One region of the Janthinobacterium sp. DSP2-3-3 genome, then DNA from elsewhere that is predicted to be linked to it. Evidence: predicted binding sites of a transcription regulator. Region 1 holds the regulator's gene; the other holds the start of a gene.
The links. The regulator FliA, encoded in region 1, starts transcription of late flagellar genes. The targets are predictions, from matches to a motif close to CTAAAGTTTNNNNNNNNNNNGCCGNTA.
Positions count from the first base shown of each region.

Region 1 (4,684 bases):
TCGATTTCGACCAGGCCGAAGGCTTGCGCCGCATGCTGGCCGGCCCGCAGCCGCGCGTGCTGACATTTTTATCGGCCACGCCGCAAGATGACAAAGGTGCCATGTTGGTCAACCTGGGCGCCTCGCTGGCCTACGGCGGCAATGATGTGCTGCTGCTCGACGCCAGTGGCGGCAGCGATGGTGTCGCTGCCCGCCTGGGATTGGCGCACGGCGCCAGCCTGCGCGACGTGGCGCGCCAGCAGTGCGCCTTGAACCAGGTCATCCACCAAGTGCCGCAAGGCTTTGGCGTGGCCAGCCTGGGGGCGCGCAACCACCTGATGGACAGCATGGACTATGCGGGCGAGGAAGAACTGCGCCGCCTGGGCAAGACCTTCGAAGTGCTGGCGCGCCAGAGCGGCATCGTGCTGGTCGACGGCGTCGTGGCCGACCAGGGCGATTGCTTCCCCGTGCCGCTGATGGCCTCGTCCGACATCGTGGTGCAAGTCTCGACCAGCGCCACTTCGATCAAGGCGGCGTACTGCCTGATCAAGCGCCTGAGCCAGGAACTGGGACGCCGTCCGTTTGGCATTCTGGTCACCGGCGCTTCCGAATCCGAGGCAAAGGTGGTATACGATAATATGGCGCAGGCGGCGAGCCGCTACCTGGCCGTGAAACTGACCTCGATGGGGTCGGTGCCTGCCGATGAGTATCTGCACCGCGCGGCGCGTCTGGGCCGCAGCGTGGTCGATGCCTTTCCGCTGGCGGGAGCCTCGGTGGCGTTTCGCGGACTGGCCGAGCGGCTGGCCCGTTCGGCGGCGCCGGTGCTTGGTGGCACCTTGTACCAGACGGGGAGCCCGCACCAGTTCAGCGTCTGATTCCATCAATCAGCACACGATAGCAGTTAAAACAATAAGCAGCCTATGTACACGGTCAAAGGGAAATCGAACAAGGACTATTTGCTGACGGAGCACATTCCGCTGGTGAAGCGTCTGGCGCACCATATGAAGGCGAAATTGCCGCCTTCGGTCGAGGTCGATGACCTGATCCAGGCCGGCATGATCGGCCTGCTCGACGCCATTACCCGCTATGAAGAGACGCATGGCGCGCAGTTCGAAACGTATGCCGTGCTGCGCATCCGCGGCGCGATGCTTGACGAATTGCGCACCAGCGACTGGCTGCCGCGCAGCATGCGCCAAAACATGCGCAAGATCGAAGAGGCGATGAGTACCCTGCAGCAGCGCCTGGGCCACCCGCCGACGGAGTCGGAAGTGGCGAAACTGCTGAAAATGTCGCTGCCCGACTACCAGGAAATGCTGGGCGACGGCGGCGGCCACCAATTGCTGTACTACGAAGACTTTCATGACCCGGACGGCAATGACAGCTTCCTCGACCGCCATTGCGTGGACGAGGACAGCGACCCCTTGCGATCCCTGCTCGATACCGATTTCCGGCAATCCGTGATCGATGCCATCGACGCGCTGCCGCCACGCGAGAAAATACTCATGGGCCTGTATTACGAAGAAGAGCTGAACCTGAAGGAGATCGGCGCGGTGATGGGTGTCTCCGAATCGCGCGTCTCGCAACTGCATACCCAGGCCGTCGCGCGCCTGCGCGCAACTTTGAGGGAGCTGGCGTGGACTGGTCCAGCGTAATCGGGCTGGCGCTGGCGCTGGCGGGCCTCTTGGTCGGCCAGGCACTGGAAGGCGGCAAGATGGCCTCCCTGCTGCAGCCGGCCGCCTTTGCCATCGTCATTGTCGGCACCTTCGGCGCCGTGCTGCTGCAAACGCAGCTGCGCACTTTCGTGCGCGGCCTCGAAATGCTGCGCTGGGTCTTCCTGCCGCCGGCCGACACGCGCGCCGCGCTGGCGCGTGACATCGGACAATGGAGTTTGACGGCGCGCCGCGACGGCCCGCTGGCGCTCGAGCGCCTGATGGAAAACACGGCCGACCGCTTCAACGCCAAGGGTTTGCGCATGATCGTCGACGGTATCGCCCCCGACAAGCTACGCCAGCTGCTCGACGTGGAAATCTCCGCCTACGAGCTGGCCGAGCGCCAGGCCGTCAAGGTGTGGGAATCGGCGGCCGGCTATTCGCCCACCATCGGTATTTTGGGCGCCGTGCTGGGCCTGATCCACGTCATGGAAAACCTCACCGACCCGAGTAAATTAGGTAGCGGCATCGCCGTGGCCTTTGTCTCCACCATCTACGGCGTGGGCCTGGCCAATCTGTTGTTCCTGCCGGTGGCGAATAAACTCAAAGCCATCGTCTCGCGCCGCGTGCTGCAGTATGAAATCACGGCCGCCGTGCTGTACGACATCGCCACGGGTGACCATACGCGCATCATCGAAGAGCGCGTGGCCAGCCTGCTGCACGAGCACTGAGCATGATGCGGCGCGCGCGCAGGAAGTATGACGAGGAGCCGGACAACCAGGACCGCTGGCTGATCTCGTACGCCGACTTCATCACCTTGCTGTTCGCCTTCTTTGTTGTCATGTATGCGATTTCGCAAGTCAACGAGGGCAAGTACCGCGTCTTCCAGAACGCCATCGGCCAGGCCTTCAGCCTGGAAAAGGGCGCGCCGCCCATCATCATGGAAGCGCCGCAGGCGATCCCGCTGCCCAATCCCGCCCTGAAACGTCGCACGGAAGCCATCCGCCGCGAGCGCGAACACATGACGCGTTTGGCGCAGGACCTGACGTCCACCCTGGCACCGCTGGTCAAGGAAGGTAAAGTCAGGGTGACGCAGACGAGCCGCGGCGTGAGCGTGGAAATCAATGCCAGCGTGTTGTTCGACCCGGGCGCCGCAGGGCTGACTGCCGAATCGGACCAGGCCTTGCGCGCGGTGGCCGTGCTGCTCAAGGATGATACGCACGACGTGCAGGTGGAGGGGCATACGGATGTCCAGCCGATCAGTAATTCGACCTTTGCCTCGAACTGGGAATTGTCGGCCGCGCGCGCCAGCGCCGTGGTGCGCCTGTTCATCGCCAGCGGCGTGCAAGCCTCGCGCCTGACGGCCGTGGGCCACGCCGACAACATTCCCGTGGCGCCGAACGCCACGCCGGAAGGACGCGCGCGCAACCGCAGGGTCGCCGTGACGATTTTGTCCGGCATCCCGGAAACGGTGACGGAAGTGCCGACGGCGCCCATTGCACCTGCACCTGCGCCGGCTCCCGCCAACTGAACCCCGACGCTTGGTACAATCGCGGCCTTCTCCCTTTTTTATCTCTCGATCATGAAAAGCAGTTCCCTGGGCGGTCTCGTGTATTCCACCGAAACGGGCCGCATGTGTCCCGCATGCCGCCAGCCACTGGCGCAATGCGCGTGCAAGGCGCAAGCCAAGGCGGCACCTGCCGGTGACGGCGTGGTGCGCGTATCGCGCCAGACCAAGGGGCGCGGCGGCAAGAGCGTCACCGTGGTCAAAGGCTTGCCGCTGGACGCCATTGCGCTGGCCTTGCTGGGCAAGCAGCTGCGCACGCAGTGCGGCTCGGGCGGCACGGTCAAGGATGGCGTGATCGAAGTGCAGGGCGACCACGTGGACACCATCCTGGCCGCGCTGGCCAAGCTGGGCCACCAGGCGAAAAAGGCCGGCGGCTAGTCGGCTCGCGTGCGTGCGGGACTGTGCCGCGTGCCTGTGGTAACGTGCGTTTCCAGTCCACGCGCGCCACTTCATGATGAATATCAAACTTACCGGCATCGCCATCGCCGCTGCCATCGCGGCAGCGCTGGCGCTGGCGTACTGGCCCGCGTCCGACGGCGGCGCGCCGGGAGCTGCCACCACGACGGCCGCCAGCGCGCCAGCGGGACGCAGCCTGGAATCGTATTTGAATATTGATGCCTCCGTCCCTGCGGCCCAGCCGCCCGTTCTCGCGTCCCTGGCGCAGCGGCTCGAACGCCTGGGCGCCAGCGGCAGAGCGGAAGACGCGTATGCGGCCTTCAACCTGATTGACGACTGCATCGTTTTTCAACGCGAAAGCCGCTTGCCGGGGATGGAATTGGAGCTGGGACGCGAGATGACGGCGGAAGAAAAAGCCGCCCAGCAGCAGCTGTGCGCGGGCCTGACGCAGCGCCAGCGCGAAGACCGCCTCGCTTACCTGGCCACCGCTGCGAAGGCGGGCGTGCCGGGCGCCGCCACCTTGTTCCTGTCGGAAGGCCCGTTCGGCGACCGCAGCGCGCTGCGCAACCGTGCCGACGATCCGCTGGTGCAGGCATGGAAGCGGCAAGCCATCGCCCAGCTGACGGTGCAGGCGGACGAGGCGGACCTCTCCAGCGTGGCTAGCCTGATGATGGCGTATCTGCGCGATGGCGAGGTGGTGCAGAAAGATGCGCCGCAAGCGTATGGCTACCTGCTGGCCCTGCGCCTCGTCTACGACGATATCCTCGCGCCCGGCGTCACCAATCCGTATCAGGATGAATACTGGCACTGGCTGCAGGCGGAACTGACGCCGGAGCAGCAAGCTGCCGCCGCAGCGAAGGGGCAAGCCATCGCGGCGAAATTTCGCCAGCATGCGGGGCGACCCGCGCATGGTTGAGCTGGCAAGGCCGCTGCGCCTTGCCGGGGTGGGGGCACTGTTAAATAAGGGATTAGCCGATGACGACGCGCCGACTGGTCGTGTTGGTCGTCGGTTGGCCGCTGGGGCCGTAGAAATTGCCGCTCTGGGCCGTGGGGCGCATGGCGTTCAGGGCGCCTTGCGTGTGCAGCATGTGCT
Region 1 is NZ_JAFCWA010000003.1:303,782-308,465, forward strand. Features, by position in the region: gene ACP7DE_RS08100 (MinD/ParA family ATP-binding protein) at 1-854, shown strand, start outside; gene ACP7DE_RS08105 (RNA polymerase sigma factor FliA) at 900-1,631, shown strand; gene ACP7DE_RS08110 (flagellar motor protein) at 1,613-2,359, shown strand; gene motD (flagellar motor protein MotD) at 2,365-3,159, shown strand; gene ACP7DE_RS08120 (translation initiation factor Sui1) at 3,211-3,573, shown strand; gene ACP7DE_RS08125 (hypothetical protein) at 3,647-4,507, shown strand; gene ACP7DE_RS08130 (flagella synthesis protein FlgN) at 4,560-4,684, opposite strand, start outside.

Region 2 (4,684 bases), on a different contig from region 1:
AACCTGGTCGTGCTAGGCCTGTCGATCAATATCGCCGCCGGCCTGATCAATGGGTGATCAATGGGTGAGCAGCGGGGGCAAAAGAATTCCGCAGGGAAACTTGACCTAGCTAAAAGGTTAAGCTCATCTTAATTGTGCGCACCCTCTTGAAATACTGGAAAGAGGAGTAAGATAAGTTCCATGCACAGAGGTCATTTGCATGAGGCAGCAACCAGGCCGCAACACGCCTGAGATGGGTTTTTTTTGAATTGACAGGAGTAAGCATATGCAAATCAATATTCATACCGACAGCACCATCGACAACACCGCTGGACTGAACGAACATGTGCAATCCGTACTTGAAAGCGCACTGAACCGCTTCCGCGACAACCTGACCCGCATCGAAGTCCACATCAGCGACACGAATGGCCCGAAAGGCGGCGCCGACGATATTCGCTGCGTCATGGAAGCACGCGTTGCTGGCTATCAAGCAATTGCCGTAACCGAACAGAACGCTACCGTGCATCAATCCGTTGCCGGCGCTACCGACAAACTGAAACGCGCCATCGATAGTGCCCTGGGCCGTCTGCAAGACAGCAAGCGCCACGCCACCGGTAAGAATGCCGTGATCGATACGGCCGAAGCGGAAGAAACCGCCGAGTAACTCCCCTACCGCAGCATTCTTCAGAGACCAAGGCAGCCGTTCAAGGCTGCCTTTGCACATCCGGCCCGCCTTTCGCGCGCGGCAACCACAATGCCAAAAGCATCAGCATTCCAGCGCATGTACGCGAGAATGAAATAATTGTCGTATTTCCCACAGTAAGTGACATCAAGCAAGCTTTTGCCGTTACAGCCAAGGCTGCATTACGCTATCATGAAGCTACCGGCCCTCTGCTCGCGCGCGCCGGCTTTATGAAAGTATGATTGTGGAACAGATCGGCAACTTCGGTGCTTCAGGCTGCAACATCGGCGATTTACAGCTATTTAGCGATGCTGCGGACAGCCAGACGGCCGCCATGCTGGCGCCCTGTCCCGTGATGCGCCTCGAAGCAGGCGAAGCCATTGCCGACAGTCAGGGCACCAGCCTGTACATCGTCCTGCGCGGCTCGCTGGCCGTGGCGGCCGACACCCACACGGGCATGGATGACGGCACTGTCAGCAAGGTCTTGCCCGGCGAGAGCGTGGGCGAACAATCGGTGCTCGATGAAGCGAGCAACCTGGCCGCCATTTCCGCCCTGGAAGAAACTGACTTGCTGGTGATCGACGCGGCCGTCGTCTGGGAATTGATCGAGCAATCGAACGGCCTGGCACGCAACCTGCTGCGCTTGCTGTCCTTCCGCATCCGCGCCGCCAATGCCCTGCTGCGCCGGCGCCAGAAACTGGGCGAGTTCTACCGCCAGCTATCGATGGTCGACAGCCTGACGGGCTTGTATAACCGCGCCTGGCTGACCGATTTACTGCCGAACATGATCGTCACCGCCCACGCCAGCAACTCACCGCTATCGCTGGTGATGATAGACCTCGACCATTTCAAGCGTTTCAACGACACCCACGGCCACCAGGCGGGCGACCAGGCACTGCGCATCGCCGCGCAAGTGCTGGGCGCGGCCCTGCGGCCCACGGATTTTGCCGTGCGCTATGGTGGCGAGGAAATGATGGTGATCTTGCCCGACACCAGCGAAAACGTGGCTCTGCGGGTCGCCGAGCGCTTGTGCGAGCGCATGCAGCAAGCCGTCATTTTCGCCGACATGCGCAGCGCGCTGCCGCACATCACGGGTTCCTTCGGCGTGGCCAGCCTGGCGGCCGAACAGGACGACGAAGCGCTGATCGCGGCGGCCGATGCGGCCCTTTACCGGGCAAAAGCATCGGGCCGCAACAGAGTCGCGCTGTAACTCAGGCAGCCTTGCTGTCGGCCGGCTTGCTGTCGGCCGGCTTGCCGGCATCCGGCTTGGCGGCCTCATCCTTCTTGCTGCTGTGCGCGGCGATGAAATCCGCATAGCCCTTCTGCACCAATGTATAGGTCTTGTCGATATTGCCGGCGATATCGCCTTGCAACACTTTCAAGCCTTCCAGGATATCGCGCGCTTCCTTGAAGCCTTTTTCCATGCCGCCGCTGATGGTGTCCATGAACTTGGTCAGCGCCGTATCGTCGTCCATGCCGGGATTCTGTTTCTTGTAGGCGTCAAAAAAACCCGTCGACAGCGATACAATGCGGCTCGCCGTCGCTTCGGCACTATTATCCTGCGACGCGGCGTTCTGGATCGCGTCCTCGCCGTACTGGCCCTTCAGCGCTTCATTGATATTCGTGATGGCCGTCTTGTACAGCAGCGCCAGCGGCTCGTTTTCCGATCCGATCGACACGTTCAGCGACGCCTGCATGATGGAGGCGTTCAATTGCAGCTTGCTGCGGTCGTTCACGCTCATTTCAGTGTTGACGCCGTCCTTTTGCTGGACTTTATCGTCCTTGCCGGCAACGCCCGTACTGACGGAAGTCACGGAAGGGGTGGAATTGCCGCTTGCGGCGATGGGAATTGACACGATAGACCTCCTTGAACGGGCAATATATGCCACCATGCGGGAAACGCAATGATGACCATCCTCTCGTGTAGTATCGGCAGGTTTTCAGAAAACTGTAGCAGCGACTCTTTGAGCGGCCCAGACAACCAATTAAGCAACGACCATCAATGACTACCCAGACTTTCCTTTGGCACGACTACGAAACCTTTGGCGCCCAGCCGCGCCGCGACCGCCCGGCCCAGTTCGCCGCCATCCGCACGGATGCCGAACTCAACGAGATCGGCGAGCCGATCATGCTGTATTGCCAGCCGGCCAATGATTTCCTGCCCGACCCGCAATCGTGCCTGATCACGGGCATCACCCCGCAGCAGTGTCTGCAGCTGGGCGTGCCAGAACACCAGTTCGCTGCCACCATCGAAGCGGCCTTTTCGGAACCGGGCACCATCGGCGTGGGCTACAACACCATCCGTTTCGACGATGAAGTCACGCGTTTCCTGTTCTGGCGCAACCTGATCGACCCGTATGCGCGCGAATGGAAAAACCATTGCGGCCGCTGGGATATCCTCGACGTGGTGCGCATGATGCACGCGCTGCGCCCGGAAGGCATTCAATGGCCGAAGCGCGACGATGGCCAGACCAGCTTCAAACTGGAACACCTGAGCAAGGCCAATGGCCTGGTCCACGAAGCGGCGCACGATGCACTGTCTGACGTGCGCGCCACCATCGCCCTGGCCCGCCTGATCAAGGAAAAGCAGCCGAAACTGTTCGAGTTTTGCCTGGCGCTGCACAAGAAGGACAGGGTCGCCAGCGAAATGGGCATGCACTTGGCCGCCAGCGAGCGCCAGCCCTTCCTGCACGTGTCCGGCATGTTCCCTGCCGAACGGGGCTGCCTGGGCATCGTCTGGCCACTGGCCACGCACCCGAGCAACAAAAATGAAATCCTCGTCTGGGATTGCCAGTACGACCCGCGTGAACTGTTCGCGCTGGACGCCGACACCATCCGCACGCGTTTGTTCACGCGCAAGGATGCCATGCCGGAAGGCATGACCCGCCTGCCCGTGAAAAGCGTGCACCTGAACAAGTCGCCCATGCTGGTCGGCAATCTGAAAACCCTGTCGCCCGCCATGGCCGCGCAATGGGGCATCGATCTGGACGCCGCGAAGCTCAACGCCCAGCTGGCTGCCACGGTGCCGAACATGGATACGATCTGGGCCGAAGTGTTCCAGCGCCCGGGCGCGCATGTCGCGTTGGATGTGGATGAGGATTTGTACAACGGTTTCGTCAGCAACGACGACCGCCGCCTGCTCGAATCCTTGCGCCGCGATACACCGGTCAAGCTGGCCACGGCGCGCCCCTCGTTTGCCGACGAACGCTTGCAAGAATTGCTGTTCCGCTACCGTGCCCGCAATTTCCCGCAAACCCTGAGCGAAGCGGAAAACCTGCGCTGGGAACAGCACCGCGCGGCCCGCCTGTTCGACGGCGACGGCGGCGCCCGCACCATCGAAATGCTGTTTACGGAAATCGACGTGCTGTCGGAATCAGTCGATGAGCGGGGGGAAGAGATATTGGGCGAACTCTACGATTACGCGGAGATCGTCGCACCACAGAGAGACTAAATGCAAAATGCCGGGCTAGCCCGGCATTTTGCATGGATGACAAACAACAGTCATCACGGTGCCTGACAGAAGCGTAGCGAGCGGATGAGAGTTGCGGCCGAGAAGCGCAACTGTGCTATAGCACAGTGAGCATCGCCGGCCGCAAATCGCGACGCGCAGTAGCTTATGTCAGACACCATCAGACGCGCGGTGTTGATTGATGGCATCGCGCGTCTCGATCGCCACGCGACGCGCCGCATCGGCGAAATCTTCGCCCGCTTGCGGCGTGGCGTAGATGATGGCGCGCGAAGAGCTGATCATCATGCCCATGCCGTTGGCTGTCTGGCCCGCGCCGACGGTGGCGGCGATGTCGCCGCCCTGGGCGCCGATGCCGGGCACCAGCAGCGGCATGTCGCCGACGATGGCGCGCACTTGCGCCAGTTCTTCAGGGAAAGTGGCGCCGACGACAAGCGCGCACTGGCCGTTCTTGTTCCATTTCTCGGCCACCAGGCGCGCCACGCGCTGGTACAGGGGCACGCCATCCGTGTCGAGAAATTGCAGGTCGGAGCCGCCCGGATTCGAGGTGCGGCACA
Region 2 is NZ_JAFCWA010000006.1:59,981-64,664, reverse strand. Features, by position in the region: gene ACP7DE_RS13665 (DUF1345 domain-containing protein) at 1-57, shown strand, start outside; gene ACP7DE_RS13660 (HPF/RaiA family ribosome-associated protein) at 266-643, shown strand; gene ACP7DE_RS13655 (GGDEF domain-containing protein) at 906-1,871, shown strand; gene ACP7DE_RS13650 (DUF5610 domain-containing protein) at 1,873-2,517, opposite strand; gene sbcB (exodeoxyribonuclease I) at 2,664-4,112, shown strand; gene pyrF (orotidine-5'-phosphate decarboxylase) at 4,281-4,684, opposite strand, start outside.
Region 2: a site for FliA is predicted at 2,589-2,615, ahead of ACP7DE_RS13650 (DUF5610 domain-containing protein). Genes of this name have one in related genera too.